Regions from separate parts of the Geodermatophilus sp. SYSU D01106 genome, predicted to be linked through region 1. Evidence: riboswitches for the same ligand, from Rfam matches in the RefSeq annotation. Region 1 holds a riboswitch; each other region holds the start of a gene.
The links. A riboswitch is a leader RNA that binds a small molecule or an ion and turns the genes downstream of it on or off. The one in region 1 is predicted to bind cyclic di-AMP.
Positions count from the first base shown of each region.

Region 1 (4,148 bases):
GACCACGCCGCCGGGGCCCGCCCCGTCGCAGCCGGCGGACACCGGCACCGCGCCGTCGGGGGCCGGGGAGTCCGCGCCGGCCGGGTCGGCGCCGGGGGAGTCGGCGCCGGCGCCGGAGGAGTCCGCTCCCGCCCCCTCGGACCCGGTGGAGCCCTCGCCGACCCAGCCGGAGGCCCCGGCGCCGACGGCACCGGAGTCGTCCGAGCCGGTGGAGCCCGCGCCGTCGGAGCCCGCGCCGTCGGAGCCGGAGGCCCCCGCGCCGACGTCGCCGGGGTCCCCGGGCTCGTCGTCCGCCCCGTCGGCGGGCCCGTCCGGTCCGTCGTCGGCGGGTACGCCCGGCCCGGACACCGGTGCGGCCGGCTGACCGGCGCCGACTAGGGTCCTCCGCCATGCCGACCAGGTCGCCGGGCGCGCCGGCGGGGACGATCGCGACGCTGGACCTGCCCACCCGCGCGGTCACCGCGCTGACCCGCGCCGGCATCACCGACGTCGCCGCGCTCGCCGGCCTGTCCCGCCGGGAACTCGCCGCCGTGCCGGGCCTCGGGCCGGGGCTGGTGACCGCCATCCGCCGCGTCGTGCCCGAGCCGCCGGCGCAGCTGCCGCTGCCCTCCGAGGACGACGGCGGGCCCGCCTCGCCCGAGATCCCGTCCTTCGCCTCGCTGCGCGACCCCCGCCGGCGCACCGCCTTCGACCTGCTGGTGCCCGAGGCGCCGCCCGAGGCCCAGGCCGATGCCCAGGTCGGGGCCCCCGTCGAGGCCCGGGGCGCGGCCGCACCGGACGCCGGGGCCGCGGGCGCCCCGGAGGACGACGCGGACCCCGGCGACGACGAGCCCGAGCCGGCCCCCGCGTCCCCGCGCGCGGCGACTCCCCGGGCGGCGGCGCCCCGCCCGGCCGAGTACGCCGACCTCCTCGCCTTCGGCGTCCGGGTGGCCCGGTCCGCCGTCACGCTGCCCGCCCGGCTGGCCGTCTGGTCGGTGCGCACGCAGGCCGACTGCCTGCGCCGTCTGCTCGGCTGAACGAGGAGGATCCCGTGTCGCTGCAGCGCCGGGGGGTCGCGCGCCTGCGCGCGGCCCTGGTCGGTCTGGCCCTCGCGGCCCTCGTCCCGGTCACCGCCGCCTGTGGGGGCGAGGGCGGCGGCGGAGGCGGCGGGGACGGTGTCGAGCAGGACGAGGGCGGCTCTGGCGGCTCCAGCGGCGAGGACCAGAACGAGCCCGACGAGAACGAGTCGGACGAGAACGAGCCGGACGAGAACGAGCCGGACGAGAACGAGCCGGACGAGAACGAGCCCGACGAGGGCTGAGCCCGAGGGCTGGGTCCGCGGGACGCGAGGCGACACGCCGACGACGCGCGCGACACTCGTCACGCCGGACCGGCGCGAGATTGTCACGGGGCGATAACGACGTCTACCGTGGCGCCGTCCGACCGGTCGTCACGTCCCCGTCCGGGGAGTCCGGGCGGATGCCGCCGAGTCGCCCTCCGGGGCGAGCCGGGGACCCACCGCACCACTGGGGTGAATCCCGCGGGGCCGGACACCGTCCGCCCGCAGGTAGGGCTGCTTCCCGCCCGAACCCGTCAGCTGACCCGGTAGGCGGCCATCGGGAGAACGGAGAGCCGCCGGATGGCGCGCGCCCTCAGCACGACCGCACCACCCCCGCGCCGGCTCCGCCGCACCGGGGTGCGCCCCCGGATCTGACCGCCCCGGCCGTCCCCGACGCCGGTCCCGCGACCGCCCGGCCCCGCCCGGACGCCGGTCGCCGGCCGACCGCGTCTCGCGGACCGCCGGAGCCGCCCGCACATCCGCCACGCCGTGCCCGCCACCGGGCCGCGTGGCCGCACCCCTGGAGCACAGCCCCGCATGGACGCCCCCACCGCCGAGATCCGCACGCCGGAGCCGGCCGCCCCCACCGCGGAGATCGCCGTCCCCGCCGCGCCCCGCGGCGCCGGCCGGACCGCCCGCCGCGCCGCCCGCCCCGCCGCCCGCCGCTCCGCCGTCCGCCGCCCCGGGCTGCTGCTCGGCGTCGCCGCGGCCGGCGCGCTGGCCGCCAACCTGCTGCTCACCCCCGACCCGGCCGCCGAGGCGCAGGCCGGCACGTCGGAGTCGCTGAGCGTCGCCCAGGCGCTCGGGCTGTCGGCCGCCACCGGCCCCGCCGCCACCGAGCCGCAGACGGTGCAGCCGCAGGACATCGCGGAGCTCGGCCAGGTCGCCGCGAGCCGCGGCAGCCGCGAGGCCGCCGAGACCGCCGCCCAGCAGGCGCAGGCCGGCGCCGACCAGGCCGTCCGCGACGCCCAGGCCGCCGAGGCCGCCCGGCTCGCCGCCGAGGCCGAGGCCGCCCGCGTCGCCGCCGAGGCCGCCGCCGCCGCGGAGGCCGCCGCAGCCGAGGCGGCCGCCGCCGCGGAGGCCGAGCAGGAGTCCGCCGCCGCGTCGTCGTCCGCGTCCTCGTCGTCCGCCTCGTCGTCGGCGTCGTCGTCCGCCACCGGGACGACCGCCTCCCGGGTGGCCCGGATCAGCAACACCTCCGGCCCGGTGCGGTCGGTGGTGCAGGCCGCGGCCGACGCCGTGGTGAGCAACGTGCCCGGCGCCGCCTCGATCACCCTCGGCGGCACCCGGCCCAGCGCGGCCGACCCGGGCGGGCACCCGTCGGGCCTCGCGCTGGACTACATGGTCATGTCCGACGCCGCCCTCGGCGACGCGATCGTGCAGTACCACATCGACCACTGGTCCGAGCTCGGCGTCGACTACCTCATCTGGGAGCAGCGGATGCTGTCCTCGCCGGGCGGCTCGTGGTCGCGCATGGAGGACCGCGGCGGCGTGACCGCCAACCACTACGACCACGTGCACGTCAACTACCAGGGCTGAGCCCCGGGGCCGGTCCGCTCAGGCCGGCAGCCAGCGCACCGGGTCCTCGAGCACCGCGTCGAGGGCCCGGAGCGCCGCGCCCGTGGCCCCCGCGGCCGGCACCGCACCGCCGGCGTCGACCACCGGCCGCCGCCAGCGGGCCGACAGCACCCGGCGGGCCAGGTGCTCCTCCAGGCGCGGGCGCAGCAGGCCGGTGAGCTCGGCGAGGTGCCCGCCGAGCACGACGGTCGGGATGTCGAGGACGTTCACCACCCCGGCCAGGGCCACGCCCAGCGCCCACGCGGCGCCGTCGACCGCCGCCCGCGCGGCCGGGTCGCCGGCCTCCGCGCGGGTGCGCAGCTCGCCGGGGCCGGCGTCGGCGGGCACCCCGGCCGCGGCGAGCAGCGCCAGCCGGCCGGCGTAGCGCTCCAGACAGCCGGTGGACCCGCACGGGCACGCCGGTCCGGCGGGGTCGACGCAGACGTGCCCGATCTCGCCGGCCCAGCCCGAGCTGCCGGTCATCACCCGCCCACCCAGCACCGCGGCGCCGCCGATGCCGATCTGGCCGGACAGGTAGACGAAGTCGCGGTGCGGCCCGGGGCGCCCCGGCGCGTCCTCGGCGACGCTGCGCGCGGCCAGGTCGGCCTCGTTGCCCAGCGCCGGCACCAGGTCCGCCGGGAGCGCGCCGGCCAGCAGCTCGGCCGGGCACACCCGCGACCAGCGCAGGTTCGGTGCGCGCAGCAGCAGCCCGCGGCCGGCGTCGACCAGGCCGGGCAGCGCCAGCCCCGCCCCGACGACGCGGGTGCCCGCGGGCAGCGCGCCCAGCACGTCGGCGGCCAGCCCGCCCAGCAGCGACAGCGCGGCGGCCGGGTCGCTGTCGCGCAGGTCCTCCTCGCGCAGCCGCTCCGCGAGCACCCGGCCGCGCAGGTCGAGCACCCGGACGGCGACCAGGCCGGCATCGACCTGCATGCCCAGGCCCGCGGGCCGCGAGCCGGGCGCCAGGGGGGTGGCGGGGCGGCCGCGGCGGGCGGCGGGCCCGCGCTCCACCTCGTCGAGCAGGCCGCCGGCGACGAGGTCGTCGACCAGCCGGGCCGCCGTCCCCCGGGTGGTGCCGAGGGCCGCGGCGACGCCGGCCCGGGACAGCTCGCCGGGGTCGGCGCAGACGGCGCGCAGGACCAGCCCCAGGTTGGTCGCGCGCAGGGTCGACTGCCGGGCACCGCTGGGGGTACGGCCGTCGGACACGGGTTGAGGCTAGCGGCGTCCGTCGTTTATGTTCTACGGCAGCACAAAAGCGGTGGCCCACGTCACCCGG
Region 1 covers NZ_JBJGYM010000007.1:166,005-170,152, reverse strand. Annotated here, with positions in the region: gene ACI78R_RS10265 (protein kinase domain-containing protein) at 1-364, shown strand, start outside; gene ACI78R_RS10260 (DNA-directed RNA polymerase subunit alpha C-terminal domain-containing protein) at 390-1,016, shown strand; gene ACI78R_RS10255 (hypothetical protein) at 1,031-1,300, shown strand; cyclic di-AMP (ydaO/yuaA leader) riboswitch at 1,453-1,607, shown strand; gene ACI78R_RS10250 (hypothetical protein) at 1,856-2,857, shown strand; gene ACI78R_RS10245 (ROK family transcriptional regulator) at 2,876-4,078, opposite strand.

Region 2 (4,148 bases), on a different contig from region 1:
GAACTCCCCCAGCACCCGGGTGGCCTCCACCGCGCCGGTGCCGGGCTCGGGCACGGGGACGGCGTAGTCGGCGAACGCGGGCATCCGCAGCGGCTGGAGGAGCAGCCCGCCGTTGGCGTGCGGGTTGGCGCTCATCCGGCGGGGGCCCTCCGGGTGGAGGTCCCGCACGGCCGGGACGGGCGCGCCGGCGTCGTCGAACAGCTCCTCGGGGCGGTAGCTGCGCAGCCACTCCTCGAGCACCCGCCGGTGGCCGTCGTCCTCGCGCGCGTTGGCGAAGGGCACCTGGTGCGAGCGCCAGGAGCCCTCGACGCGGTGCCCGTCGACCTCCGCCGGCCCGGTCCACCCCTTGGGCGAGCGCAGCACGATCATCGGCCAGCGCGGCCGCTCGGGAACGCCGCCCTCCCGGGCCCGCCGCTGGATGTCGGCGATCTCGTCGAGGCAGCGGTCCAGCGTCGCGGCGAACTGCTGGTGCATGAGCGCGGGGTCGTCGCCCTCGACGACGTACGGCGTGTGCCCGTAGCCGCGCAGCAGGGCGTCGAGCTCGTCGGGCTCGATGCGGGCCAGCACCGTCGGGTTGGCGATCTTGTAGCCGTTGAGGTGCAGGATCGGCAGCACGGCGCCGTCGCGGGCCGGGTCGACGAACTTCGTGGCGTGCCAGCTCGCGGCCAGCGGGCCGGTCTCGGCCTCGCCGTCGCCCACGACGGCGGCGACGACGAGGTCCGGGTTGTCGAAGGCGGCGCCGTAGGCGTGCACCAGGGCGTAGCCGAGCTCGCCGCCCTCGTGGATCGAGCCGGGCGTCTCCGGCGCCACGTGGCTCGGGATCCCGCCGGGGAAGCTGAACTGGGTGAACAGCCGCTTCATCCCCGGCTCGTCCTGCGACACGTCGGGGTAGACCTCGCTGTAGGTGCCCTCCAGCCAGGCCGACGCGACCGGGCCGGGGCCGCCGTGGCCGGGCCCCATCACGTACATGCAGTCGAGGTCGCGCGCGGCGATCGCCCGGTTGAGGTGTGCGTGGACGAAGTTCAGCCCCGGCGTCGTGCCCCAGTGGCCGAGCAGCCGCGGCTTGACGTGCTCCGGGCGCAGCGGCTCGCGCAGCAGCGGGTTGTCCATGAGGTAGATCTGGCCGACCGACAGGTAGTTGGCCGCCCGCCACCAGGCGTGGATGCGGGTCAGCTCCTCCTGGGTCAGCGGCCCCGCGCCGTCGGTCGCGGCGATCTCCTCGCGCGTGCTGGCCTCGGTCACCGTCGTCCTCCCGGGGGTGGTCGCGCTCGACGCCCCCACCCTGGCGGACTCCCGGGCGCGCCGCAGTCCGGCCCGGGGTGTCCGCTCGGCGAACACCCGGCGACGGGAGCCTCCCGGTCCACCGGAACTCCCCGGTCCCCGTTGCCGGGTCCCGCGGGCCTCCCTACGGTCGACCCGTCCGGACGGCCCTTCCGCCCCAGCCGGGGTGATCCGCCCGGACGCCGCCGAGTCGCGGACCACGCCTGTGGCCGCGAGCCGGGGACCCACCGCGTCACCGGGGTGAGTCCCACCGCCCGGTCCTCCCGGGAGGTGGGTAGGGCGACATCCCCGCCCGAACCCGTCAGCTGACCCGGTAGGCGGCCACGGGAGAAACGGAGAGCCGCGACACGGGGAGCGCCGTCGGCGCCTGCCCCGACGCGCCCCGCCCCCAGACACCTCGCCGCGGCCCGCGCACCCGCGCCGGCCGCCGCGCCTCCGGGATCCGGACCCGACCGGCCTCCGCACCGGCCCGACGCCGGGCTGCCGCGCGCCGTCCCGGATCCCGTGCCCTCCCCTGCCCCGGGGCGGTCCCCTGCCGAGCAGACGGCGGGACCGCGCGGGGCCACACGACAGGAGCTCTCCTCGTCATGCGCAGACACGCCCTCCGCCGCACGCTCACCGTCGGCACCGCCACCGTCGCCCTCTGCCTGGCCGGTCAGTCGGCCGCCTCCGCCGACCGTCCCTGGGACGGCGACCGGCACGACCGGGGCGGCTGGTCCGAGCACTGGTCCAGCCGCGGCGACGTCGCCCCGGCACCCGCCCCCGCTGCCGCGCCGGCCGCGGCTCCCGCACCGGCGGCGGCTCCCGCACCCGCGCCCGCCGCCGCGGCGGCCACCGCCGTCGTCGCCGTCGCCACGGACCTCACCGGGGCGCCGACCCCGACGTCGACCGCCTACAGCGCCTGGGCGCCGCACGTGCGGCCGGCCGTCGCGGAGGTCACGCAGGCCTTCGCGGTGTCCACGGTCCTCACCCGGCCCGGGCACTCCCCCACGCAGGAACTGGCCGCCGACTTCATGGTGTACGCCGACGCGGCGAAGGGGCACGCGGTCGCCCAGTTCGTCATCGACAACGCGGCACGGCTGCGCGTCGAGTACGTCATCTGGCAGCAGCGGATCTGGCTGGTCGGCGGGTCCGGCTGGCAGGCCATGGCCGACCGCGGCTCACCGACGGCCAACCACATGGACCACGTCCACGTGAGCTTCCTGCCGTGACGCCCGCCTGAGGGGTGGACGGCCGGCGCGCTCAGCCGGCGTAGAGCGCGAAGCCGGTCCTGCGCCGGCCGTCCACCTCCGGCGTCGCCATCTCGACCTGTCGCCGTGCCTGCTCCTCGACCGGGTCGTCCGACAGCGCCTCGAGGTAGCGGCGGTGCTCGGCCAGCGAGGCCACCGCCCGGTCGACGACGTCGGTGACGTCGACGGCGTGCGTCGCCCCGACCGGCGTGGCGACGGCGACCCAGCGCACGCCCCGCCACGGCTCCTGCCCGGCGAGCTCGGGGAAGATCCACTCGTTGGCGGCATCGCCCACCGCGTCGATCACGGAGCGGCCGAGCGCCCGGTGGTCGGCGCTGTTCCAGTACGCCGGGGTCACGCCCGGCGGCGTCCACGTCTCGCCGAAGTGCATCGTCACCACCAGCTCCGGCCGGTGCCGGCGGATCGCCGCGGCCAGCGACCGGCGCAGCTCCAGTCCCTCCACGAGCCGGCCGTCGGGGAACCCGAGGAACTCGACCCCCGTGACGCCGACCACCGCCGCCGACGCCCGCTGCTCCCGCTCGCGCAGCGGCCCCGCCTCCCCCGGCGGCAGCCCGGCGATGCCGGCCTCCCCGCGGGTGGCCAGCAGGTACCGGACGTCCCGCCCGGCGTCGGTCCACACGGCGACGGCGGCCGCGCACCCGTACTCGACGTCGTCGGGGTGGGCGACGACGACCAGCGCGCGCTCCCAGTCCGTGGGGAAGGGCTCGGTCACGCCCGGCCCCGGGCCACCCGCAGCGCCGCGCCGATCATCGGCGCCTGCAGCGGCAGCCGCAGCACCCCGGCGGCCAGCAGCGCCGGCCGCCCGCGGGCGATCCGGAGGTGGTGCAGGTGCGCCGGCACGAACGACGCCAGGAGCCCGGCCGCGGCCCAGCCCCCGGCCCGGCGGGTAGGCGGCGCGGCCAGGAGCGCCGCGGTGGCCACCTCGGCCACCCCGCTGCCGAGCACCCAGGAGCGGGCGTCGCCGAGCTCCGGGGGCACCAGCCACTCGTAGGTCCGCGGCCGCACCAGGTGCAGCACGCCGGATCCGCCGAGGGCGGCGGCCAGCCAGGTCGCCGGGGCGGGGAGGCGCATGGCGCCACCGTAGGCTCCCGCCCCGTGTCCGCCGCCGACCTGGTCATCGCCGCGGCGGTCTCCCTGCTCGCCGGCGTCATCAACTCGATCGCCGGCGGCGGGTCGCTGATCCTGTTCCCCACCCTGGTCGCGCTCGGCCTGCCCACGGTGGCGGCCAACGTGACCAACTCGGTGTCGCAGTGGCCCGGCTACCTCGGCGGGATGCTCGGCTTCCGCCGCGAGTACGCCGGCCAGCGCGGGCGCCTGGTGCGCCTCGGCGTCGTCGCGGTGCTCGGCGGCACGGCCGGCAGCGTGCTGCTGCTGACCACGCCGAGCGAGGCCTTCGACGTCGTCGTGCCGGTGCTCGTGCTGCTCGCCAGCCTGCTGCTGGCGGTGCAGCCGCTGCTCACCCGCCGGCTGCGCGACCGCGACGACGGCGCCGTGCGCGACCCGTGGTGGCTCTACGTCGCTCTGTTCCTCGCCACCGTCTACGGCGGCTACTTCGGCGGGGCGCTCGGCGTCATCCTGGTCGGGGTCCTCGGGACGGCGCTGCACCGGCTGGCGCTG
Region 2 covers NZ_JBJGYM010000004.1:205,180-209,327, forward strand. Annotated here, with positions in the region: gene ACI78R_RS06435 (phosphoketolase family protein) at 1-1,242, opposite strand, end outside; cyclic di-AMP (ydaO/yuaA leader) riboswitch at 1,472-1,616, shown strand; gene ACI78R_RS06440 (hypothetical protein) at 1,869-2,492, shown strand; gene ACI78R_RS06445 (PIG-L deacetylase family protein) at 2,524-3,243, opposite strand; gene ACI78R_RS06450 (DoxX family protein) at 3,240-3,602, opposite strand; gene ACI78R_RS06455 (sulfite exporter TauE/SafE family protein) at 3,627-4,148, shown strand, end outside.
Region 2: linked by a shared signal. The riboswitch ahead of ACI78R_RS06440 (hypothetical protein) and the one ahead of ACI78R_RS10250 (hypothetical protein) in region 1 are both predicted to bind cyclic di-AMP.

Region 3 (4,148 bases), on a different contig from region 1:
AACGACCCCGGTCGACCTCGCCGACGTGCTGCCCGGCGACCTGGTGTTCCTCGGCACGCCGGAGTCGGGACTCGGGCACGTGGGCATCGCCCTCGACGGGCAGACGATGCTGGCCGCCGACGGGCGGGCCGGCGCGGTCGTCGTCCGCCGGTTGCCGGCCGACCAGGTGCTGCACGTCGGCCGGCCGAGCCTCGGCCCGCGCGCGGAGGTGGCCCCGCCGGGCCCGACCGGCGGCGCACTGCGCGTGGAGTGCGGCAACACGGTCTACCCGCCGAGCTCCGTCGGGGGGCGCTCGTGGGGCGGCTACCCCAACGGCCTGATCCCGCCCAGCGCGCTGTGCCCGATCGGCGTCGGCTCGCACGCGCTGCGCTGCGACGCCGCGGCGGCCTGGCGGGCGCTGAGCGCCGCGTACGCGACGGCGTTCGGCGGGCCGCTCTGCATCACCGACTCCTACCGCACCTACGCCTCGCAGGTGCGGCTCTACGGGGAGAAGCCGGCGCTCGCGGCAGTGCCCGGCACCAGCAACCACGGCTGGGGCCTGGCCGTGGACCTGTGCGGCGGCATCGACACCTTCGGCACCCCGCAGTACGCGTGGATGGTCGCCAACGCCGGCCGCTTCGGCTGGCTGCACCCCACGTGGGCCGACCCGGGCAACGGCCGCGAGGAGCCCTGGCACTGGGAGTACGCGGGCAGCTGAGCCGGACTGTCGGTGGCCGTCCCTAGCGTGCCGGCCAACCGACAGGGAGACCCGTCCCGTCCGTCGCCCGGTCTCCCGGGCGCGCGGCGGGGCACCGGAGGGACACCGCCATGCTCATCGACTGCGACTCGTGCACCGTGCGCGGCACCGGCTGCGCCGACTGCGTCGTCACCGTGCTGCTCGGCGCGCCGCCGGCGGAGCTGGGCACCGCGCCCGTGCTGCTGCCGGTGCCGCCGGTCCCGGCCGCCACCGCCCGCGCCACGGGCGACGCCGCCGCGCCCCTCGCGGGCGTGGTGGTCGACCTCGACGACGTGGAGCGCCGCGCCGTGCGCGCCCTGGCCGACGGCGGCCTGGTGCCTCCGCTGCGTCACCGGCCGGCGGGGGAGGCCCGGCCGGGTGGGCGCCGCCGCACCGGCTGAGACGCAGGTGACGGCCCGGGCGGGCACGCACCGGAGTGGCGCGACTGCTCACCGTGTGTGTTCTCACAGTTCCCGGGGTCCGCGTTTGTCACATCTGCATCACGTCCGTACTGTGGCCGCGTCCGGCCGGGTGGTCGTCACCCACTGCGAGGTGACCTCGGCCGGTCACCGCCGAGTCACCGGACGCCGCCCCCGGGTGTGCGCGAGGTGAGCCGGGGACCCACCGCAGCACTGGGGTGAGTTCTCACGGACACCGGTCCGCCGGGGTCCAGAGATAGGGCACGTCTTCCCAGCCCGAACCCGTCAGCTAACTCGGTAGGCGGTAGCTGAGGAAGAAACGGAGAGCCGCCGCCCGTGGCGACCCCCCGCCCCTCCCTGGGGCATGCCCGTGAACAGTCCGCGTCCCGCAGCACCGCCCGTGTCGCGGGGGCGCACCGCCCCTCCCGCCGCCGTCTCCTCGGCCGCGTCGCGCTGGTCGGCACCACCGCCGCGCTGACCGTGACGCTCCTGCCCGGCACCGCCGTGGCCGACCCGGAGCGGGCCACCACGCCGGAGCAGGCCGCCGAGCTCGCCGCCGACGCCGGCCGCCGCCTGGAGGCCGTCTCCGAGCAGGTCAACGAGGCCCGCGAGACCGTCCTGCAGCAGCAGGCCGCCGCCGCGGCCGCCGACCAGGCGCTCGCCGACGCGCAGGCCCAGCTGCAGGCCCTCGACGGGCAGATCCGCGAGGTCGCCCGCACCGCGTGGACCGGCGGCAACGACACCTTCGCCGGCCTCGAGCTGCTGATGACCAGCGACTCCGCCGACGACTTCGTCAACTCGCTGGCCACCCTCGACCAGATCGCCGGGCACACCACCGACGTGCTCGCCGAGGTCGGGGAGGCTGCCGCGGCCGCCCAGCAGGCGCAGTCCGACGCCGACGCCGCCGAGGCCGACGCGCAGCGCACCCTCGACGACCTCAGCGCTCAGGAGGCGCGGCTCGAGGAGGACATCGCCGACTACCAGGCGCAGTTCGCCGCGCTGACCGCCGCCCAGCAGGCGGCCGCCCTGGCCGCCCAGCAGGCCGGCGAGGCCGAGCAGGCCGCGGCTCCCGCGGCGGCCGGTGGCAGCACCGGCGAGAGCGCTCCGGTCGCGCAGGCCGCCGGTCGGGCCGCGGCGGCGCAGCCCGCCCCGGTGGCGGCGGCCGGTGGCGGCAGCGGCGCCGCGCAGGCCGCCGTGCAGACCGCGCTGGCGCAGGTCGGCGACCCCTACGTGTGGGGCGCCGGCGGGCCGAACGCCTTCGACTGCTCGGGCCTGACCCAGTACGCCTACGCGGCGGCCGGGATCAGCCTCCCGCACTCGAGCCGCATGCAGTCGCAGATGGGCACCGCGGTCACGCGGTCGCAGCTGCAGCCGGGCGACCTGATCTTCTACTACAGCCCGGTCAGCCACGTCTCGATGTACATCGGCAACGGCCAGATGGTGCACGCCTCCACCTCCGGCGTGCCGGTGAAGGTCGTGTCGGTCGACTCGATGGGCGGCATCACCGCCATGCGCCGCATCGCCTGACGAAGGACCCCCTCCTCCCCACGCCTCGCGAGCTCGGCGCGGGACCCGGGAGGGTGCCGTTCCAGCACCTCGCCGGTGAGGGCCGGGGACCCAGCACGGGTCCCCGGCCCTCGCCGCGTCCGGGGCCCGGGCCGACCGTCCCGGCGCCCGCCTAGGATCGGCCGGGTGGGCTGGGCGGCGGCGTGAGCAGGGCCCGCCAGGAGGACCGCACCGGCCCCGCGCCGGCCCGCCGCTGGACCGCCCGCCGCGCCGCCCTCGTCGTCGCCGCGGTGCTCGGGGCGGCGTTCGTCGTCGTGGTCGCCGTCCGGACGCCGTGGACCGTGCTGCCGCCCCCGCCCGGCGGGGCCACACCGGTCAGCGACGACGCCGGGCTGCCCGCCGAGGTGGTGCGCCGCGCCGAGGCGCTGGCCGCCGACCTGCGTCCCGCCTCGCTGGCCAACCTCCTGCTCGGCCTGGCCGTCTCCGCCCTGTTCGGCCTGACCCGCCTCGGCAGCCGGCTGGTCGGCGCGCTCGGCCGGACCGACGGCCGCCGGTGGCCGCTGACCGTCCTGGCCGCCACGGTGGTCCTGCTGCTCGCCGGGCGGCTGGCCACGCTGCCGATCAGCGCGTACGGCGAGGTGGTCCGGCACCGCTACGGCCTGTCCACCCGGTCGTGGGGGCTGTGGCTGCGCGACGTCGCCGTGAACACGGCCATCGACGCCGGCCTGACCGCGCTCGGGCTGCTCGCCCTGGTCGCCCTGGCCCGGTGGGCGCCGCGCACCTGGTGGGCGTGGGCGTCGGCGGGCGCCGCCGCGCTCGTGGTCACCGGCTCCTTCCTCTACCCGGTGGTGATCGAGCCGGCGTTCAACAGCTTCGCGTCGCTCCCGGCCGGGCAACTGCGCACCGACGTCCTGGAGCTCGCCGAGGAGAGCGGCACGCCGGTCGAGGACGTCCTCGTGGCCGACGCCTCCCGCCGGACGACGTCGCTCAACGCCTACGTGTCCGGGTTCGGCTCCACGCGCCGCGTCGTCCTCTACGACACGCTGCTCGCCGACGTGCCCGACGACGAGATCGAGTCGATCGTGGCCCACGAGCTCGGGCACGTGGCCACCGACGACGTCCTCACCGGCACGCTGATGGGCGCCCTCGGCGCGGCGGGAGCGGTGGCGCTGCTCGGCTGGCTGCTGTCGTGGCCGCCCCTGCTCCGGCGGGCGGGCGCGGGGTCCGCCGGTGACCCGCGGGTCGTGCCGCTGGTGCTGCTGCTCAGCGCCGTCGGCACGCTGGCGGCCACCCCGGTGCAGAACCTCGTCTCGCGGCACGTGGAGGCGCGCGCCGACCTGCACGCCCTCGACCTCACCGGCGACGCCGCGGCGTTCGTGGCGATGCAGCAGCGGCTGGGGGAGACCAACCTCTCCGACCCCAGCCCGCCCGCGGCCTGGCAGTGGTTCTTCGGCTCGCACCCGACGACGGCCCAGCGGGTGGCGATGGCGGAGGACTGGCTCGGACTG
Region 3 covers NZ_JBJGYM010000004.1:56,083-60,230, reverse strand. Annotated here, with positions in the region: gene ACI78R_RS05705 (NlpC/P60 family protein) at 1-697, shown strand, start outside; gene ACI78R_RS05700 (hypothetical protein) at 808-1,116, shown strand; cyclic di-AMP (ydaO/yuaA leader) riboswitch at 1,276-1,453, shown strand; gene ACI78R_RS05695 (C40 family peptidase) at 1,615-2,661, shown strand; gene ACI78R_RS05690 (M48 family metallopeptidase) at 2,844-4,148, shown strand, end outside.
Region 3: linked by a shared signal. The riboswitch ahead of ACI78R_RS05695 (C40 family peptidase) and the one ahead of ACI78R_RS10250 (hypothetical protein) in region 1 are both predicted to bind cyclic di-AMP.

Region 4 (4,148 bases), on a different contig from region 1:
GCCCGTGCGCGAGGCGGTGCTGCTCGCGACCGAGGTCGACGTCCCGCACGCCGGCCGGCCCTGACCGCACCGCGGCCCCGTCCCACCGGGACGGGGCCGCGGCCGGACGTCAGGGGCAGAGCTCGTCGAGCTTGACCGCGCCGAGGTCGATGGCGCCCTCGACGTCCCCGGTGACCCGCTGGCCGGGTGCGATGTTCTGGGTGCAGACCCGCCAGTTGGCGTCGAGGACCTGGTTGCGGCTGCCCAGCAGGTCGTGGGACAGGCTGAGGTAGGCGCCGTTGGTCTGGATCAGGTCCTGGGCGTCCTGCAGCGTCATGCCGACCACGGCGGGCATGAGGAAGTCCACGACCACGGGAGCCGGCGTCACCTCCGGCGTGGGGGCAGGGGCCACCGCGGGCTCGGGGGCGGGCGTCGTCGGGGCGGGCGTGGTCGGGGCCGCCGCGGACGACGTCGCCGGGGCCGACGGGGTGGAGGTGGGCGCGGGGAGGCCGGTCTCGCCGTCGTCCCCGCAGCCGGCGAGGAGGAGGCCCGTGGCGAGCAGGACGGGAAGCGCGCCGAGTCGGCGGCGGGCGGAGGACTGGTTCATGGGGCATTCCGTGGTGGTCGTGCGGACGCGCGCCGGCAGCGCCTCCCGGGGAGGTCGGCGCCGGCGTCGCGGCTAGACGCCGGCGAGCGTCACACGGGGTCGGGTCGCTGTCCGGGACGCCGGGGACCGAGCCGTCTCGGAACTGCAACGGACCGTCGCACCGGCCCCGGACGCACCGCGGCCCCCGTCCCGGGGTGGGACGGGGGCCGCGGGCGGATCAGCGGTCAGTAGGCGCGGCCGCCGGTGCCGCCCTTCTTCTGCTTGGCCTGGAAGTCGCGGACGAACTGCTTGATCTTCGCCTGGTTCTGCGGCTTCTTGAGCTCCTGCACGACCTTCGCGGCCACGCCGGAGGCGATGAGGTTCCTCATCATTCCCATGGGGTGCTCCTCTCTCTCGATCCCCCGTTCCGTGCCCCGTCAACGCGTCCGGCAACCGCCACGTCCCCACGCTCGGAGACCGCCCGTCCGTGGGCGGCTCCTGACACCGCGTGCGGACGCACCGCGCCGTCCTTTCTCGTGGGGCACGGCGTGTCCCCGCGCGTCCGCGGTCGCGCGTCGCGGGCTCCGGAGAGGCATCTGCGGTGGTGGCGGTGGCGTGTCGGATGGGCGGCCGCCGTCAAGTCCACGGTCCGGGACCGGGCGTGGCGCGTCCCTCGGGCGGTTGTGACGGTCCGCGGCCCTCCCTACCGTTCCCGCTGGTCCTGGCCGGGCCCCCGTCACGAACCCGTGTGACACCCGCCGGACCACGCCGAACCGGACGCCGGCAGCCAGCCGCCCTCCGGACCGGGGACCCATCGAGTCCCAGGGGTGAAGCGCGACCTCTCGCGCCGGGCGACTCCCCCGCCCGAACCCGTCAGCTAACCCGGTAGGCGACCGTGGAGAACAGGAGAACCGTCGTCCATGACGACTGCACGCACGCCCCTCGCCCGTCGCTCGTTCCGCGGCATCGCCGTCGCGGCCATCGCCGGAGCCGGCATCGCGCTCTCGCCCCTCCCGGCCTCGGCTGCCGCAGGCGGCGGCGGTGGTGGCGGGGTCGTGGCGGCGGCCCCGGTGGCCGCTCCGAACGGCGTCGCCCAGGCGGCCGTCGACACCGCGCTCGCGCAGCGCGGCGACATGTACCAGTACGGCGCGACCGGTCCCGACCGGTTCGACTGCTCCGGGCTGACCAGCTTCGCCTACCGCGCGGCCGGCGTGGAGATCCCCCGCACCTCGCGGGCCCAGTCGACGTTCGGCACCCCGGTGGCGAAGTCCGACCTCAAGCCCGGCGACCTGGTGTTCTTCTACAGCCCGGTCTCGCACGTGGGCATGTACATCGGCAACGGCCAGATGGTGCACGCCTCCACCGCCGGCAAGCCGGTCGCGGTCGTGAACCTCGACTCGATGACCGGCTACCAGGGCGCCCGCCGGGTCGCCTGACGGACGGACGGCGCCCCGGTCACCGCCGACCGGGGCGCCGTCGTCGGTCCCCAGAGGGCCTTTGTCGCGCTATCGGCCCCTCCCGGGCCCGCTCAGTACGTGACGCCGAGGTGGCGCTCGGCGCAGCGCATGCACAGGCCGGTGTTGTCGTGCACGTGCTCGCGGGCGTTGACCTCGCGGCACACCGGGCACCAGCGGAACGTCCGCCGGCGACGGCGGGCGACCTCCTCCGCGGCCTCGGCCAGCATCGCCCGCTCGTAGACGACCTCGTCGGAGCCGAAGCCGCGCTCGGCCGCGAACTCCCACACCAGGTCGTCGCCCGACCAGCGCGGCTCGGGGCGGGCCAGCGTGAAGCCGAACCCGTCCCAGCCGACGGCGACCTGCACCGGACGCCCGCTCACGAACCAGCGCTCGTGCGGCGGCCCGGCGACCTCAAGCCAGCCGTCCCCCAGCGCCCGCACCAGCACGTCCGCGCCGACGCCGAGCAGGCCCGCGAGCTCCGCGGTGTCAGACACCGGCCAGCTCGGCCAGCCGGCACATCGCGTTGACCTGCCGCAGCTGCTCCGGCGTCCGCACCTGCGCGTCGAGCAGCAGCGGGCTCATCACCACGACCGCCAGCGCCTTCGCCCGCGACACCGCCACGTTGAGCCGGTTGAGGTCGTAGAGGAACGAGACCCCGCGCGGCGCCTCGTCGGCCGAGGTCGACGTCGTCGAGTAGACGACGACCGGCGCCTCCTGCCCCTGGAACCGGTCCACCGTGCCGACCCGCGCACCGTCGGGCAGCAGCGAGCGGATCAGCGCCACCTGGTTGTTGTAGGGGGCGACGACGAGCACGTCGTCCGGGCCGATCGGCCGCTCGGCGCCCTCGGCGTCGACCCAGCCGACGCCCTGCAGCGACCGCCAGACGGCGGCCACCTCGGCGGCCTCCTCCGTGGACGACGCCGAGGCCGGCACCGTGTGCGCCACCGACCGCACCGCCAGCCCGCTGCCGGACACCAGCCCGCCCGGCCGCACGGTGATCCGCTCGCGCAGCGCCGCCGACTCCAGGCGGCCCTCGTACGCCAGGTCCGACACGAACCGCGTCAGCGCCGGGTGCATCCGGTAGGTCGTGTCGAGGAAGATGCCGCGGCCCTCGGGCACGGTCGGGTGCCCCTCGAGCAGGTGCTCCAGCGCCGACAGCCCCGAGTCGCCGGGGTGCACGCCCTGCGAGGGCTGGGCCAGCTGCTGCGGGTCGCCGAGCAGCACCAGCGACTTCCCGGCCCGCGCCACCGCGACCGCGTTGGCCAACGAGAACTGCCCCGCCTCGTCGACGACGAGCACGTCGACGGCCTCGGCCAGGTCAGGCTGGGTCCAGAACCACGCCGTCCCGCCGACGAGCCGCACGTCGCCGTCGACGAGCCGCCGGGCGACGTCCTTGCCGTCCTTCGACCACTCGACGCCGGGCGCGCCGCACGCCTGGTGCTCGTCGCACTTCTGCAGCGCCGGCCGGTCGACGGCCGACAGGACGTTGCCGATGACGGCGTGCGAGGTGGCCGTGACGCCGACCTTCTTGCCGGCGTCGAGCAGCGCGCGGATGAGCATCGACGCCGCCCGGGTCTTGCCGCTGCCGGGCGGGCCCTGGACGGCGAGCACCTCGCCGTCGAGCCGGAGGCCGATCCGGACGACGGCGTCGCCGGCCTGCTCGTCGGGACGGCGGCGGCAGTCGGCCGGCACCCGCCGCTCCAGCAGCGCCTGCCCGAGGCAGGGCGTGCCCGCGAGGACGTCGTCGGCGGTGGCGGTGATCGCTGCGCGCATGCCCTTGTCGTCGAGCGGGCCGCTCGGCCCGAGCCCGCGCGGCGTGGCCGGGGCCTTCGCCGTCTTGACGACGACGCGGCCCTCGGCGGAGTCGAGCGCGACGACGGTGCCGATGCCCGCCCGCTGGTCGACGTCGACCGCCGTGGACCCGACCGACAGCTTCGTGTCCTGCGGCGGGAAGCGGTACTCGTAGAGCTTCGACCGCTTCTCCTGGCCCACCTCGACGGGCGCAGACAGCCGGCCGAGCGCGGTGCCGTCCTCGACGAGCGTGTCGTCGTCCATCTCCTTGCGGGCGAAGAACTCCCACCAGCCGGGGCGGGCCTCGCGGCGGTGCCACTGCACGAGGTCGCCGA
Region 4 covers NZ_JBJGYM010000005.1:13,844-17,991, forward strand. Annotated here, with positions in the region: gene ACI78R_RS06985 (SMP-30/gluconolactonase/LRE family protein) at 1-64, shown strand, start outside; gene ACI78R_RS06990 (hypothetical protein) at 110-586, opposite strand; gene ACI78R_RS06995 (hypothetical protein) at 811-963, opposite strand; cyclic di-AMP (ydaO/yuaA leader) riboswitch at 1,322-1,473, shown strand; gene ACI78R_RS07000 (C40 family peptidase) at 1,486-2,001, shown strand; gene ACI78R_RS07005 (hypothetical protein) at 2,094-2,516, opposite strand; gene ACI78R_RS07010 (TM0106 family RecB-like putative nuclease) at 2,509-4,148, opposite strand, start outside.
Region 4: linked by a shared signal. The riboswitch ahead of ACI78R_RS07000 (C40 family peptidase) and the one ahead of ACI78R_RS10250 (hypothetical protein) in region 1 are both predicted to bind cyclic di-AMP.